3 regions of the Paenibacillus sp. p3-SID867 genome follow, and region 3 is predicted to be linked to each of the others. Evidence: riboswitches for the same ligand, from Rfam matches in the RefSeq annotation. Region 3 holds a riboswitch; each other region holds the start of a gene.
What was found. A riboswitch is a leader RNA that binds a small molecule or an ion and turns the genes downstream of it on or off. The one in region 3 is predicted to bind cyclic di-AMP.

Region 1: linked by a shared signal. The riboswitch ahead of ehuB (ectoine/hydroxyectoine ABC transporter substrate-binding protein EhuB) and the one ahead of M4D81_RS29090 (C40 family peptidase) in region 3 are both predicted to bind cyclic di-AMP.
Region 2: linked by a shared signal. The riboswitch ahead of M4D81_RS12765 (hypothetical protein) and the one ahead of M4D81_RS29090 (C40 family peptidase) in region 3 are both predicted to bind cyclic di-AMP.

Annotation. Positions count from the first base shown of each region.
Region 1 is NZ_JAMBDM010000012.1:50,330-54,907, forward strand. It holds gene M4D81_RS34720 (exosporium glycoprotein BclB-related protein) at 1-813, opposite strand, end outside; cyclic di-AMP (ydaO/yuaA leader) riboswitch at 1,302-1,447, shown strand; gene ehuB (ectoine/hydroxyectoine ABC transporter substrate-binding protein EhuB) at 1,824-2,657, shown strand; gene ehuC (ectoine/hydroxyectoine ABC transporter permease subunit EhuC) at 2,659-3,312, shown strand; gene ehuD (ectoine/hydroxyectoine ABC transporter permease subunit EhuD) at 3,315-3,977, shown strand; gene ehuA (ectoine/hydroxyectoine ABC transporter ATP-binding protein EhuA) at 3,992-4,578, shown strand, end outside.
Region 2 is NZ_JAMBDM010000005.1:228,323-232,900, reverse strand. It holds gene pruA (L-glutamate gamma-semialdehyde dehydrogenase) at 1-620, opposite strand, end outside; gene M4D81_RS12770 (proline dehydrogenase family protein) at 822-1,742, shown strand; gene M4D81_RS12765 (hypothetical protein) at 1,803-2,267, opposite strand; cyclic di-AMP (ydaO/yuaA leader) riboswitch at 2,400-2,573, opposite strand; cyclic di-AMP (ydaO/yuaA leader) riboswitch at 3,110-3,278, shown strand; gene M4D81_RS12760 (hypothetical protein) at 3,413-3,823, shown strand; gene M4D81_RS34790 (potassium-transporting ATPase subunit F) at 3,978-4,052, shown strand; gene kdpA (potassium-transporting ATPase subunit KdpA) at 4,083-4,578, shown strand, end outside.
Region 3 is NZ_JAMBDM010000021.1:10,595-15,172, reverse strand. It holds gene M4D81_RS29105 (DsbA family protein) at 1-381, shown strand, start outside; gene M4D81_RS29100 (disulfide oxidoreductase) at 382-834, shown strand; gene lgt (prolipoprotein diacylglyceryl transferase) at 1,228-2,133, shown strand; cyclic di-AMP (ydaO/yuaA leader) riboswitch at 2,386-2,518, shown strand; gene M4D81_RS29090 (C40 family peptidase) at 2,522-2,998, shown strand; gene M4D81_RS29085 (flavin-containing monooxygenase) at 3,263-4,300, shown strand; gene M4D81_RS29080 (ArsR/SmtB family transcription factor) at 4,432-4,578, shown strand, end outside.

The sequences.
Region 1 (4,578 bases), on a different contig from region 3:
TACCATTAACAGGCGTGTATTGGCCGGCACCGGAATAGCCAGGCCTTCTACGAAGCCATTGCTTACCGTACCGAGAGCGAGAACGCCCGTAAGAGGCGGAGCCAGCGTAACAAGAGCGCCTGGTATCGGTGCGAAAATGTTGCTTGTAGCCGGCGCACTGTACAGTTGTGCTGTAATTGTAACCGTAGTTCCCAGCAGGGAAAGCGCCACAGTAGTGCTAAAGGTAGCGGAGATGCCAGTGATGGTACCGGCTCGTGGCGTGTTAAACGCCATGTTAAGCAGAGTTCCAGCAGCTCCAGTGAGGTCAATCGTACCGCCAGCCAGCGTAAACGTATTGGCCGAGTTACCAAATCCTACGAGACCAACGGATCCAACTAATCCGCCTAAAACGGTGGTCAGAGCAAGCGGTATGCCGGATGCGAATGGGATGATGGCTCCTCCTGCGGCTGCTCCTGTAGCCCCTGTTGCCCCAGTAGCTCCAGTAGCTCCAGTAGGTCCCGCAGGTCCGACAGGTCCAACAGGTCCGACAGGCCCGACTGGTCCAGCAGGTCCAGCAGGTCCTGCAATACCGGTTGTCGGTCCGGCAGGTCCCACAGGCCCGATAGGTCCGACCGGTCCAACCGGTCCGATCGGACCCTGAGGACCTACAGGTCCACGGATAGCTCTTGGGCATCGACGCTTTTTCATGCCACCGCCATGGCCTTTATGATCACCATGACCATGAGACGGGCAATGCTTTTTCTTCGCATGAATGACTTTTTTCTCTATTTTTTTAAGAGCACACAATTTTCTCTTTCTAGAAGAACGTTCCAAATGAAGCACCTCCTTTAGATTTGTTCTATACTACGCAAATACTCTCGGTACGGCATGGGTTAATAGCGCATAAATGATAGATAAACACCTATAATTTCCAGAATGTACGCTAGCCCCGGAGGCATTCATCTATTGACGAATAGCAAAACTATAGGATGAATTTCGGATCTCCCTACGATATTCATAGGCTCTGTAACGCAGCGTTTCAAAAAAAAATTTGCGCCGTAAATGTGTGGGGAAAGCTTTCACAATCCGAATGTAATTCATGGCATAAACGATCCACCATATGAATGAGTAAGGGAGGCATGTCAAATGCCTGCTATATAGCGAAAAATGAGGCTGGGATAAAATTCCTGTATCGTTGGGGAAGAGGCTTGAATGAGGCATTTTTCATGCTTGTCATAGGCCCTGGAAGAACGGCATTTCCGCCTCTGAATTTCCAGAAAAAGCGGTTAAAGGGGTTTGACTTTTCCTGAAGTTCCCTTTATCATGGACACACGCTTAGTTTCCGGCATACATTTTCCGGAAAGCGGGGGAACCAGTTTCACCAGGGGCGAGTCACTTGGAATCACGAGTGTAGGGTACCATCTTACCCGAGTCCGTCAGCTAACCTCGTCAGCAGTGGATGGGTCTTGCATACATAATGGATGTTCATAACAAAGGCCCTTAATTCTCTTTAGGGGCCTTTTCTCTATTTTTTGACCCCCTGCTGGCGGAGCTATGTCTAAATCCCCTGTTTGGTGGTCTTTTTGTATTCTGCTAAAGAGGAGGGGCAAGGCCTGCAAATGTTTAACCAAAAGCAATTAAATCGATCAGATGGCATTGGGTTTAAGCGTGGAAGGAGATGGATGAATCATCTTCCCTGAAGGTCCGGCCCATGCAAGGTATCTGAATAGGTTAAATCCTAGTTAACATATGTGTTAACATGGGTAATTTCAACATGCCATTTTTAAGCATACCAAAGTCATAATGAAAGGTTGTGGAAAGTTTTGAAAAGAGTGGTTGTACTGATGTTGTCATTGATTATGGGGGTGTCGCTTGCGGCTTGCGGTGACAAAGGGAGTACATTGGAGCAAGCCATTGAGCAGGGGTATATCACCGTGGGATTTGCGAATGAGAAGCCTTATGCCTATAAAGAGGCCAACGGGGAGCTGACAGGAGAAGCGGTTGAAATTGCGAGGGTTATTCTGGAGCGGCTTGGCATCAAGGAAATGAGGGGAGAGCTTACGGAATTCGGATCGCTGGTTGCCGGACTGCAGGCCGAGCGGTTTGATCTAATTACCGCAGGCATGTTCATTAATCCGGATCGCTGTTCTGCCGTATTATTTGCTAATCCGGAGTACAGCATCGGGGAAGCCATTGCGGTGAAGCAAGGGAATCCGCTGGGACTCGGAAGTTATGAGGATATTGCCAATCATGACCAAGCTAAGGTCGCCGTTATGACCGGTGCGGTCGAAATCGGCTATATGGAAAAGTCCGGCATTCCTGCGGACCGGATTGTGCAGGTTCCCGATCAGGCCTCGGCCATTAGCGCTCTTCAGGCAGACCGGGTGCATGCAATTACCATGACGGGGCCGTCCCTGCAGGCGATGCTGGATTCGGCCAGCGACGACAGCATCGAACGCGTGGCTGATTTCGAGCAGCCGGTCATCGACGGCGAAAGCGTTCGCGGTTATGGAGCTACGGCTTTCCGCCAAGCGGATACCGAGTTCCAGGAGGCTTATAATGCGGAGCTTCAAAAAATGAAGGAGTCGGGCGAGCTGCTGGAAATTTTGCAGAAGTTCGGGTTCACAGAAGAAGAGCTCCCGGGCGAGATGACGGCCGCTGCCCTTTGCGGGGAGTAGCATGCCGAATTCGTGGATTGATTTTCTCCCTACGCTGCTGAAAGGGGCGGAGATCACGATTGTAGTTGCTTTCTTTTCAGCCATTCTTGCGGTCGTGATGTCCTTTGCAGCCGGGTTATGCCGACTGTCGAAGCTGTGGATCATTCGCACGTTGACAGCCGTGTACGTGGAAGTCTTTCGGGGGACCTCCTTGCTGGTGCAGCTGTTCTGGTTGTATTTCGCCCTTCCGTTCATCGGCGTCGAGCTTCCGAAAATGCTGGCTGCGATCCTCGCGATCGGGCTGAACTTCGGCGCATACGGCTCGGAAATCGTTCGCAGCGCCGTGTTGGCCGTTCCGAAAGGACAATGGGAAGCCGCTGTAGCGCTTAATCTGAAGCCTTGGCAAAGACTGTGGAATGTCATATTGCCTCAAGCGTCCCTGCGAATGCTTCCCCCCTTCGGGAATCAGCTTGTGGAGCTCATCAAATCCACCTCACTGGTTTATTTCATCACGATGGCGGATTTAACGTATCAGGCGATGGTGCTCCGCAATAATTACATCTCCTGGACGACCGAGATTCTGGTGCTGCTGCTCCTCATGTATTTTGTCATTGCTACGCTTGTTTCGCTGGCAGTTCGACTGCTGGAGCGTAAATGGACAGCGGGGAGGTTATAGTCATGTGGGATTGGAACTATGTATGGGATATCCTGCCCCAGCTCTTGAGTGCATTAAAAATGACAGTATGGGTGACGATCTGCGCTTTCGCGGTGGCATTGGTCATCGGCTTGCTCCTTGCTTTTGCAGCGCGGAGCCGATTTAAGGTGCTGTCATTAATAACCAAGGGAATGATCGAATTTATTCGCAATACACCGCTGCTGGTGCAGGTCTTCTTCCTGTATTACAGTCTGCCGCTTCTTACCGGAATTTCCATTCCGGCCTTCTATGCCGGGGTGATCGGTCTCGGGCTGCATTACAGCACATATCTGTCCGAGGTGTACCGATCCGGAATCGAGGGAGTGCCGAAGGGACAATGGGAGGCTGCCACAGCACTGAATTACACGAAAGCCCAAACCTGGCGAAGTATTATCCTGCCGCAAGCGGTGCCGCCGATCATTCCGGTACTGGGTAATTATTTGATTGTTATGTTTAAAGAGACGCCGATTCTATGCGCCATAACGCTTGTGGAGATGATGCTGACGGCCAAAAATATCGTGTCGCAGTCGTTTCGTGCATTTGAACCGTATACGATGGTCGGGATTCTGTTCCTGATCATCAGTTATATCGCCTCATTGCTTGTGCAAAGGCTGGAAAAACGCATGAATCTGCAGCGTGGAAAATAAAAGGAGGGAATCAATTGAATGCCGTTGTGATCGATGAGCAAGCGGAAGCGTCGAAGGTGCCGCAGCAGGAGGGAAATCCCGATATCGCTACGGGTACAAAGCCGATTGTGAAATATACCGGCGTGACCAAGTCGTTTGGTGATCTACAGGTGCTTAAAGGCATTGATCTGGAGATGCAGCCTGGAGAAAAGGTGGCTGTGATCGGTCCGAGCGGATCAGGCAAAACAACGATGGGCCGGATGCTGATGACGCTGGAAGAACCGACCGAGGGAACCATCGAGGTTGATGGTGAGCTGCTCTGGCATATGGAAGAGAAGGGCAAGCTGGTTCGGGCCAATGAAAAGCATTTGCACCGGATGCGCTGCAATGTCGGCATGGTCTTCCAGCATTTCAATCTGTTCCCGCACATGAACGTGCTTCGCAATGTGACGGAGGCCCCACGCAAAGTGCTGGGTTTATCCAAGGAGGAGGCGGAGGAGCGGGCCGTCTCCATGCTCAGTAAGGTCGGTTTGGCCGACAAATTGAAGATGTACCCGTCCAATCTGTCCGGGGGCCAGAAGCAGCGGGTTGCCATCGCCAGAGCGCTGGTCATGCGGCCAAA
Region 2 (4,578 bases), on a different contig from region 3:
GCCGGCTTCAGCACAACGGTGTTGCCGGAGACGATGGCAGCCGTTGTCATGCCGGCCATAATCGCTAGCGGGAAGTTCCACGGCGGAATGACGATGCCGACGCCAAGCGGGATGTAATAGAGATGATTCTCTTCCTCCTCGTGGACCGTCAGCGGCTGGGGCGCGCTCAGGCGCTGCATTTCGCGTGCATAGAATTCCATGAAATCGATCGCCTCGGCCGTATCGGCGTCGGCTTCGGCACGCGTCTTGCCGGCTTCGAGAGTCATGAGTGCGGAGAACTCGAGCTTGCGCCGCCGCATGATCGCCGCGGCCTTGAACAGATAGCGTGCCCGTTCGCTCGGCTCGGTGTGCTTCCACGTCTCAAAGGTATGCGCTGCCGTCTGAATGGCTTGTTCGGCAAGCTCGGTATCCGCCTGGGACACGACGCCGATGACTTGGCGTTTGCGCGCCGGATTGACCGAATTTGCGGTGCGCTCCGTATGGATTTTGGCACCGCCGATGACCAGCGGGTACGATTGGCCAAGCTCGGCTTCGACCCCGGATAACGCCGCGTCGTATAACTTGTTGTTCCATTCGTTGTTGAAGTCCATAAATGGTTCGTTCCGAAAAGATGCTCGCATGGGGAGGCCCCTCCTTAACATGATATGAATCGAAGCTTCTGGCCAATGGTCCAGCTGCGAATGCGTCATGGTGGCATGGTTAGGAACTCCTGGTGAAAACCTCTATGTAAGATATGTATGTCTTCCTGCATGCCGTCATGATTTTTGCATATGAGTTAGATAGAGTGCATTTTTGGTTTACCTTGCAGAGGGGGCGCGCGCATGGACGGAACCGAGCTTTACCGCAAAGTGATCCTGACGGTGTCCGGCAATAAACTCGTGAAATGGTTGTCGATCAAGTACGGCCGGAAATTGGCGGGCCGATTCATTGCCGGCGATACCTTGGATGAGGCGCTGGATGAAATCGAGAGGCTGAACGCGAAGGGCATTCTTGTCACGCTGGACCATCTGGGGGAGGGCATCCGGACGCTGGACGAAGCAGCCGGGTATCGGGAGGAATATTTGAAGCTGGTGGAAGGGATCGCGAGGCGTGGAGTGCAGTCGAACGTATCGCTGAAACCGACGCAGATGGGCATGGCGCTGGATCTGGAGAAGGCGTACGAGAACATCAAAATGGTGGCGAAAAAGGCGAAAGAGCACCGCAATTTCGTTCGCCTGGATATGGAGGATTCGCCATACACCCAGGCGACGATTGATATGACGCTGCGGCTCCATAAGGAGGGGCTGACCAACGTGGGGACCGTAATGCAAGCCTACTTGTTCCGTACGGAGGAGGACGTCAACAATTTGATGCATGCTGGCGTAAATCTGCGGTTGGTCAAGGGGGCGTACAAAGAGCCGGGAACCATCGCCTTTCAGCAGAAGCGGGAGGTCATTGACAACTATAAGAAGTTGATCAAAATGCATTTTGATCAGGGAGCCTACGTCGCGATTGCTTCGCACGACGACAACATCATCGACTGGGTGAAGGTGTTTGCCGAGCAGAGCCGCATAGGCAAACAGGAATTTGAGTTTCAGATGCTGTACGGGCTGCGGATGAACGATCAGGCTGCGCTTGCGCAGGACGGCTACCGTATCCGGTGTTATATGCCCTACGGAACGATGTGGTACCCGTATTTCACCCGGCGGCTGGCAGAGAAGCCGGCCAACCTGATGATGGTGCTCAAAAATATGTTCAAGTGAGCGGGGGAAAACAGCCAATTGCAATGGAAGCGAGAACGGTAGCTCTTTCTAGCAGCTGTCCTAGAAGGAATAATACGCCTCCGAGCAGTCCATCAGGAAGGAACGCTCCAGCGGCAGGCTGCCTAACCGCTTCCGGGTGATGTGCTGTTGCAGATTGGCCTCCAGATCGGCGAGGGCCGATACGGCGAGCTGCATTCGTACGGATCCCCACTGCTGCTGCTTCTGGGCATAGCGAACGGCCTCGGTCACGGGCATACCTCTCAGCCTCGTAAAGACGGATGCCCAGCGGACCAGATCCGCGAATTCTCTTGTGCTTGGAAGCGCATATTCGGCATACCCGGCCGCGTCTTTACAGCTGATTTTGAACAACCCGCAGTTCCAATCTCGGTCGCTCCAGGGGATAAAGCGTTCAGCCGAGCCCCGGTCGAAACGATATATCTCCATGCAGCGGATGAGCTCTGCATTTAATGCAGGCGATGTGGTTTCGATGACGGGGGCCAGTGCGGCCTCGATGAGTTTCGTCATGGTCTACGCTCCTTTATAGGAATGTTATATGCACGGCAAAAAGGCCCGGTGAGCAGAGTAACCCCGCTCTCCAGGCCTATTTATCGTTAGAGGCCCTGCTACAGTGGCCGCTTCGCTTAAGGCTCGGGTGGTGTTCTCTCTCAAATCGCGCCTACGAGGTTAGCTGACGGATTCGGGCTTGAGAGCACCCTACCGCGATGCCTGATCATCAGGCCTGCGGATTCACCCCATTCACCAACAGAAGCTCCGTTGGCGGTTTTGGTTCCCCCGTCTCCCGATCTGTCGAGAGCTCAGCGTAAACGAATGTTTCGAATGATGGATGAATCATACGCCGGAGGACTCTAAAAGTAAATGGCCATATTGAACGGATACATTCCGAAAATCGATGAAAACCGTAAAAGAAAACGCTTACATTCGGTCGTGACATCTATTATCATGGCAAAATCTCGGTATCTCGATAGATTGCGATAAATACAAGAAAACAAGAGAAATACATAGTATAGAGCAGAATTCAGGAGATAATGGAGCGAAATCGGTCAGATCCTGTTCGACATAAGGCTACATGTGTTTTTGCTCACATTTACTTCCTGCAAGGCCGGACGTATGATACGAACTATGAATTGACGGACATCGGCGGTTGGCATACAGGCAGCCGTTCCATGAAGACCTAAAGGCTGTGTGAGAGCTGCCGTGCTCTTTATGGATCGAATCTCGGGCGAGGGCAACATGGGCCTTCGCTGGAAATGCAGGATGATGCGACTCTCACCGCTCGAACCTGAAGCTGTGCTGTTTTGTCGGACCTGGATGTTAGTCAATGGCTAATAGAATAACATGCTACTCGTTTTTAATTTTCGCTGAGTCCTTGAATGGAAAAGGAACGGGGGAACCAGTCGGGAGATGCATTTGATCTCTCAGGGGTGAATCCCATGGACAAGATAACGGTCTATGGGTAGGGCGACTCTCACGCCCGAATCCGTCAGCTAACCTCGTAAGCGTATCGAGAGAGGCAACGATTGTCGTGGACTTGGGCCACGGTGTATTTCACCGTGTTCTGATGAAGAAGCCTGCGGGAAGAGTTCTTCTCTTTCCCCAGGCTTCTTTGTTGTTGTCTTCTCTTTCTGAACTTTTTAGGAGGAGAACAAAAGATGGAGAAACCGCAGGAGTTTATCCTGGTATCCGCGCCGAACAAGGCCGGGGAAGAATTTATCCGCCAGCTGATCTATATGCGCATTTCGTTTGCGGCCATAGCCAACAACCGGGTTGAGCAGGAGAGGCTGCGAGAACTAGGCTGCACCAACATGATTCTTATCGATACAAGGGATGAACAAACCTGGATCATTCCCGAGTTTCCCGTCAGCAAGGTGTATTTGTTCGAAAGCAGCTTGAACCTGTGCTGCCGCTATTTACGGATCTGCCGGACATGGACGACGGAGTCGATTTATGTGATTACCCATTCCAGCAATCCGCGATTGATATACAAGGGACTGGGTGCCGATGTGGTGCTTCATACGAACCATCATCAGGTATCCTTCCTGATTACATCCATTGTCAGCTAAGCTTCTTGGCTGATGTGACCATGAGGTTTTAGGAGGTTGTATTCATGCAGGATTTATATATGGTGCTTATCTTGGGAGGAACCTACGGACTGCTCATGCTGTTTATGTCCTGGTGCGGACGGGTCATTTCGGAACCGGAGGTGGATTAGTCGTGATGATCATTTTAATATGCACGCTCTTTATTTTTCTATATTTGATTTATGCGCTGATTCACCCTGAAAAATTCTAGGGGAACAGCTGAAGGAGGAAGGCATTCGTCATGGGCATTTTACAAATTGCCATCGTTATACTCGTTCTGGTGCTGCTGGTAAAGCCGCTCGGAACTTATCTATATCAGGTGTTTCGCAATGAGGGGAATGGAACGGATAAATGGTTCTCCTGGTTGGAGAAACCGATCTTCGCACTGATTGGCTTGAAAGAACGCAAGGGAATGACATGGAAAGGGTATGCCATCAGCTTTGTGATAACAAATATCGTGCTCGTCGCGGCGGGGTATTTGATTCTGCGGATGCAGAGAGTATTGCCCTTCAACCCGAACGGTATCGACAATATGGAATCGACCTTGTCATTTTCTACGATCATCAGCTTTATGACCAATACGAATCTTCAGCATTACAGCGGGGAGTCGGGATTATCCTATATGGCCCAGATGGCCGTCATTACGATGATGATGTTCACGTCCGCGGCGACCGGGCTGTGCGTGGCGATTGCGTTTATCCGGGCGGTGACCAGCAAAGGTACAACCGTTGGCAACT
Region 3 (4,578 bases):
GTTCTTTTTCATGGTGAAGAATCAAAAACAGGCGCACTCGCTGCAGAGGCGATACGGTTGCAAGACCCTGAAGCATTTTGGACATTTCATCATGAAGTATTTAATGCACAACCTGAAACAGAGCAGCATGATAACGCATGGCTAACCCCAGACAAGGCGTTGGAGCTTGCTAAAGAATATACACCTAATATCGATCTAGCGAAGCTTAAAGAAGATATGGGAAGTAAACAAATCGAAGACCAAGTTGGTTTAGATGAGGAATTAGTCCGTGAATATAATGTACAACAAACACCCACGATTATGATCAATAATGTTATGGTATCGAACCCGTTTGATTATGAGGAGATATCTTCCTTAATCAATGCGCAACTTAAGGAATAGATGGGAGAGGATCGAGTAGTGGGAGTACGTGACAAAACAATATATTTAGCCTGGGTTGTCGCACTTACAGCAACGCTTGGAAGTCTCTATTTTAGCGAGATAAGGGGGTTTATTCCTTGCGAATTGTGCTGGTATCAGAGAATACTAATGTATCCACTCAGTATCATTCTTGGAATTGCTGCCTTTTACAGTGAGACAAGCATAAAAAAATATGTGCTTCCACTTTCGATTTTTGGAGCATGCGTTTCCTTATTTCATTATTTGGAGCAGAAGGTCCCTGGATTTGCAGAGATCAAGCCCTGCACGAACGGGGTGCCGTGTAATGTACAATACATTAATTGGTTTGGTTTTATAACGATTCCTTTTCTCGCACTAGTAGCCTTTATTTTAATTACAATCTTAATGGTACTCACTAGATCTGAGACTGGCGTGAGCCCAAAATCAGGCAACTAATTGCTAAAAAAACACCAAAACCACTACTAGAATCAGTACTAGTGAGATAATCGTTGTCAGCGTTGCACCAAGTAACCAGGACACCTTGTTCTTCACAAAAAGGGATAACATTAAGTGAATGATAAACGGACTGATATAATGTGCTATCATATGAACGGTTTTGTTGAAATGAATAAAGTAGATATCCGTCAGAAAAACGATGCTAATCATAGTAAACAGTAACAGTGAGCTAAAGATGATAATCCTAGGCTTGAGAAGTGAAAGAAAAGAATCATTGTTCAACATGTATCGCCTTCCTTATGTGAATATAGGGTGTTTAATCGTAATTTCAACATTAATTATGAACTACTCAATACATCGGTTACAAACGATGTGGGATTGAGGTGAGAGGGTTTGTTCGATGCGATTAGTCCAATTGCATTTCGATTAGGGCCAATTCAATTATACTGGTACGGAATTATCTTAAGCGTAGCAGCTCTCATTGGTCTAATCGTCGTTATTCAAGAAGGCAAGCGGTATCAGATCCATCCAGGGTTCTTTTTGGATATGGTGCTAGTTGGCGTGCCATCGGCTATCGTCGGGGCTAGAGCTTACTATGTCATATTCAAGTGGGAAGATTACCGCGATAACTTTTGGGATGTTTTCAAAATATGGAACGGTGGAATCGCCATTTACGGAGCTTTAATCGGAGCGATCGTTGCTATGATTTTTTTCTTTCGTATACGTGGCTATAATTTTTGGCGTATCGCAGATCTATGTGCTCCGGGTTTAATTATAGGACAATTGATCGGGCGTTGGGGAAATTATATAAATCAAGAAGCTCATGGAGGGCCAGTATCTGAGGATTTTCTCAGGACAACACTACACTTGCCTAACTTTATTGTCAATCAAATGAATGTCGAGGGCATCTATTATCATCCGACCTTTCTGTATGAATCCATTTGGAATTTGGTTGGTTTGTTGTTGCTCTTATGGTTGAGACGCCAGCCTTTTCTACGTTCAGGTGAGTTATTTTTGACTTATTTCACTTGGTATTCCATCGGGCGGTTTTTTATCGAAGGACTGCGTACCGACAGTTTAGCATGGTATGCCTCTAACTGGCTTGCAGATTTGATGAAATTACTTTGGTCACCGATGGGGCTTATGTTCCAGGAAGGCGAAATGAGTTATGGTACAGTTCGTGTCTCGCAGTTATTGAGTGTCTTTATTATTTTAATTGCCATTTGCCTCATTGCATACCGAAGGTTTAGAAACCATCCTGAACGATATGCAGATCCAATCGTCTCTAACAAATCTTAAAGATTTCAATTTAGGCAGTCGAACCAGGTTCGACTGCCATTTTAATTTCTATCCTCCGCAAAATTGTTACAATATTGTTTTTTTTATTAGACCGTTCAAACCAGCTATTCTTCGAATAATGTAATGATTTAAGTCCATTAAATAGGAGAATATGAACGAATCACAACATTTATTGGAGGAGGGAAAGAAATTAAAAGATAAGATTGACAAAAGGGTAATAAATAGACTACATTATGTAGGGTTACAAAAAATTCATAAATTATGCCGAGTTTCGTTTTGAAAACGGGGGAACCATTTTTGGGTGAATTATTCTTGTAGTAAAGGGAGTATAGGGATCCTTCTACCGAACCCTCAGCTAACTCCGTAGGCATCGAAGGGAGAAAAAATCTTGAAGAAAATTTTACTGTCGTTGTTAGGGTCTGCCATTATATTATCTTCGGGAGCAGCAAGTGCGTTTGCGGATAATCAACCTAAGTTGACTACTGAAGTAAGTAAAGTCGTTGGAACACCCTATAAATGGGGAGGTACAACTTCAAGTGGTTTCGATTGTTCCGGCTTTATTCTGTACATTTTTGATAAATTCAATCTAGATTTACCACGTACATCAAAAGCTCAGGCCAAGGTAGGCACTCCAGTGTCCAAAGCTAATCTGAGACCGGGTGACTTAGTTTTTTTTAATACGAGTGGCAAGGGCATTTCTCATGCTGGAATTTATATTGGTAATGGTCAATTTGCACATTCGTCCAGCAGTAAGGGTGTAAGGATAAGTAAACTTTCAGAATCCTATTACAAACAGCGTTATGTAACAGCAAGAAGAACCATTAGTCAAAAAAGTTACACGATGATGGTCGGAAGTTACAACTGAAATAATTAAAAAGAACAAGCCCTTCATTTATGAAGGGCTTGTTTTATGATTTCAATTCAATGTTACCCTCATGGCTTGCAATCGTGTTTCCTTCTTAGACATACGTTGGTGCTTATTATTTAAGTGTACAAAAACTAATGACTTGATGCCTATTTAGAAGATGTGCATTTCTGCCGATACTCAATGTTGGGATATTCATTATTGATGAATAAATGCTCATATGATACTTTAAATAAAAATATTAAAAGGAGGGATGATATTTATATGTTAGATGTTATAGTCATCGGTGGAGGTCAAGCCGGGCTTGCGGCTGCTTACTATCTCAAACAAAAATCTGTGGATTTTCTCATCCTTGATGGTCACAAGGAGGTTGGTGATTCTTGGAGAGATCGCTATGATTCTCTTCATCTGTTTACGCCAAGAATGTATAATAGTCTACCAAGTGTTCCCTTTCAAGGTGATCCTCAGGGTTTACCACATAAAAATGAGGTTGCAGATTATTTGAAAGATTATGCGAATCGTTTAGAGCTTCCTATTCAAAGTAATACACAAGTTACATCATTAACCATGAACAATGGTATCTTTGAAGTCTCCACATCGGAGGGTACATTTAGATCAAAAAAGGTTATAGTAGCCACCGGTCCTTTTCAGAAGCCACTTGTACCTTCCTTTCATGATAAGGTAGGAGATGCAGTTATACAATTACATTCTTCTGAATATCGAAATAAGAACCAACTTAAAGAAGGGGTTGTTTGTGTTGTAGGTGCAGGAAACTCCGGGGCCCAAATTTCCAGTGAATTGGCAGATGATTTTGAAGTGCATTTGTCCGCAAGCAGTGAGATCCAATATAAACCGTTACATATTTTCGGCAAGAGTATTTTTTGGTATTTTGACAAGGTGGGCTTTCTAACAGCAAACCGCAAAAGTATGTTAGGTAAATGGTTGCACGCAATGCCAGAACAGATATATGGAAAGGAGTTAAAGCTGCTCATTCAACAAGGAAGGATAAAACTCCATGCAAGGACGGAAAAGATAGTGGATCAAAAGTTATATTTTCAGAACGAAGGAACTCCTATACATATCGACAACATTATCTGGGCTACAGGTTTTAAACGTGATGATCACTGGATAGACATAAAAGCGGCATTTAAAGATGGACATATCGATCATATGGAAGGTGTATCCGTTGTAAAAGGACTCTACTTTGTTGGATTACCGTGGCAAACATCAAGAGGGTCAGCACTGCTTGGATGGGTGAAATATGATGCTAAGCGTATTGTTGATCATCTGCTGAGAGAATAAAAACAGGGTAGGAGTAGTAGTTCGGGACACTTTCTTCTGACAAAATTCGGTTTGTTAATCGTAATCCTTTCGTTTTTTGTGCCTTTGCTATAAAATAAGTGGTAATGGTAAATAGGATGGTGATTACGAAAATGGAGCAGAAGGATCCCTTGATTGAAGATTGTGACACATCATGCTTTGGGTCTGAGGCTGATTTAAAACAAGTTAGGGCCGGAATGATTGATGAACATGCAGCTGTTCAAGTGGCAGACTGGTTTAAAGCCTTCAGTGATCCTACT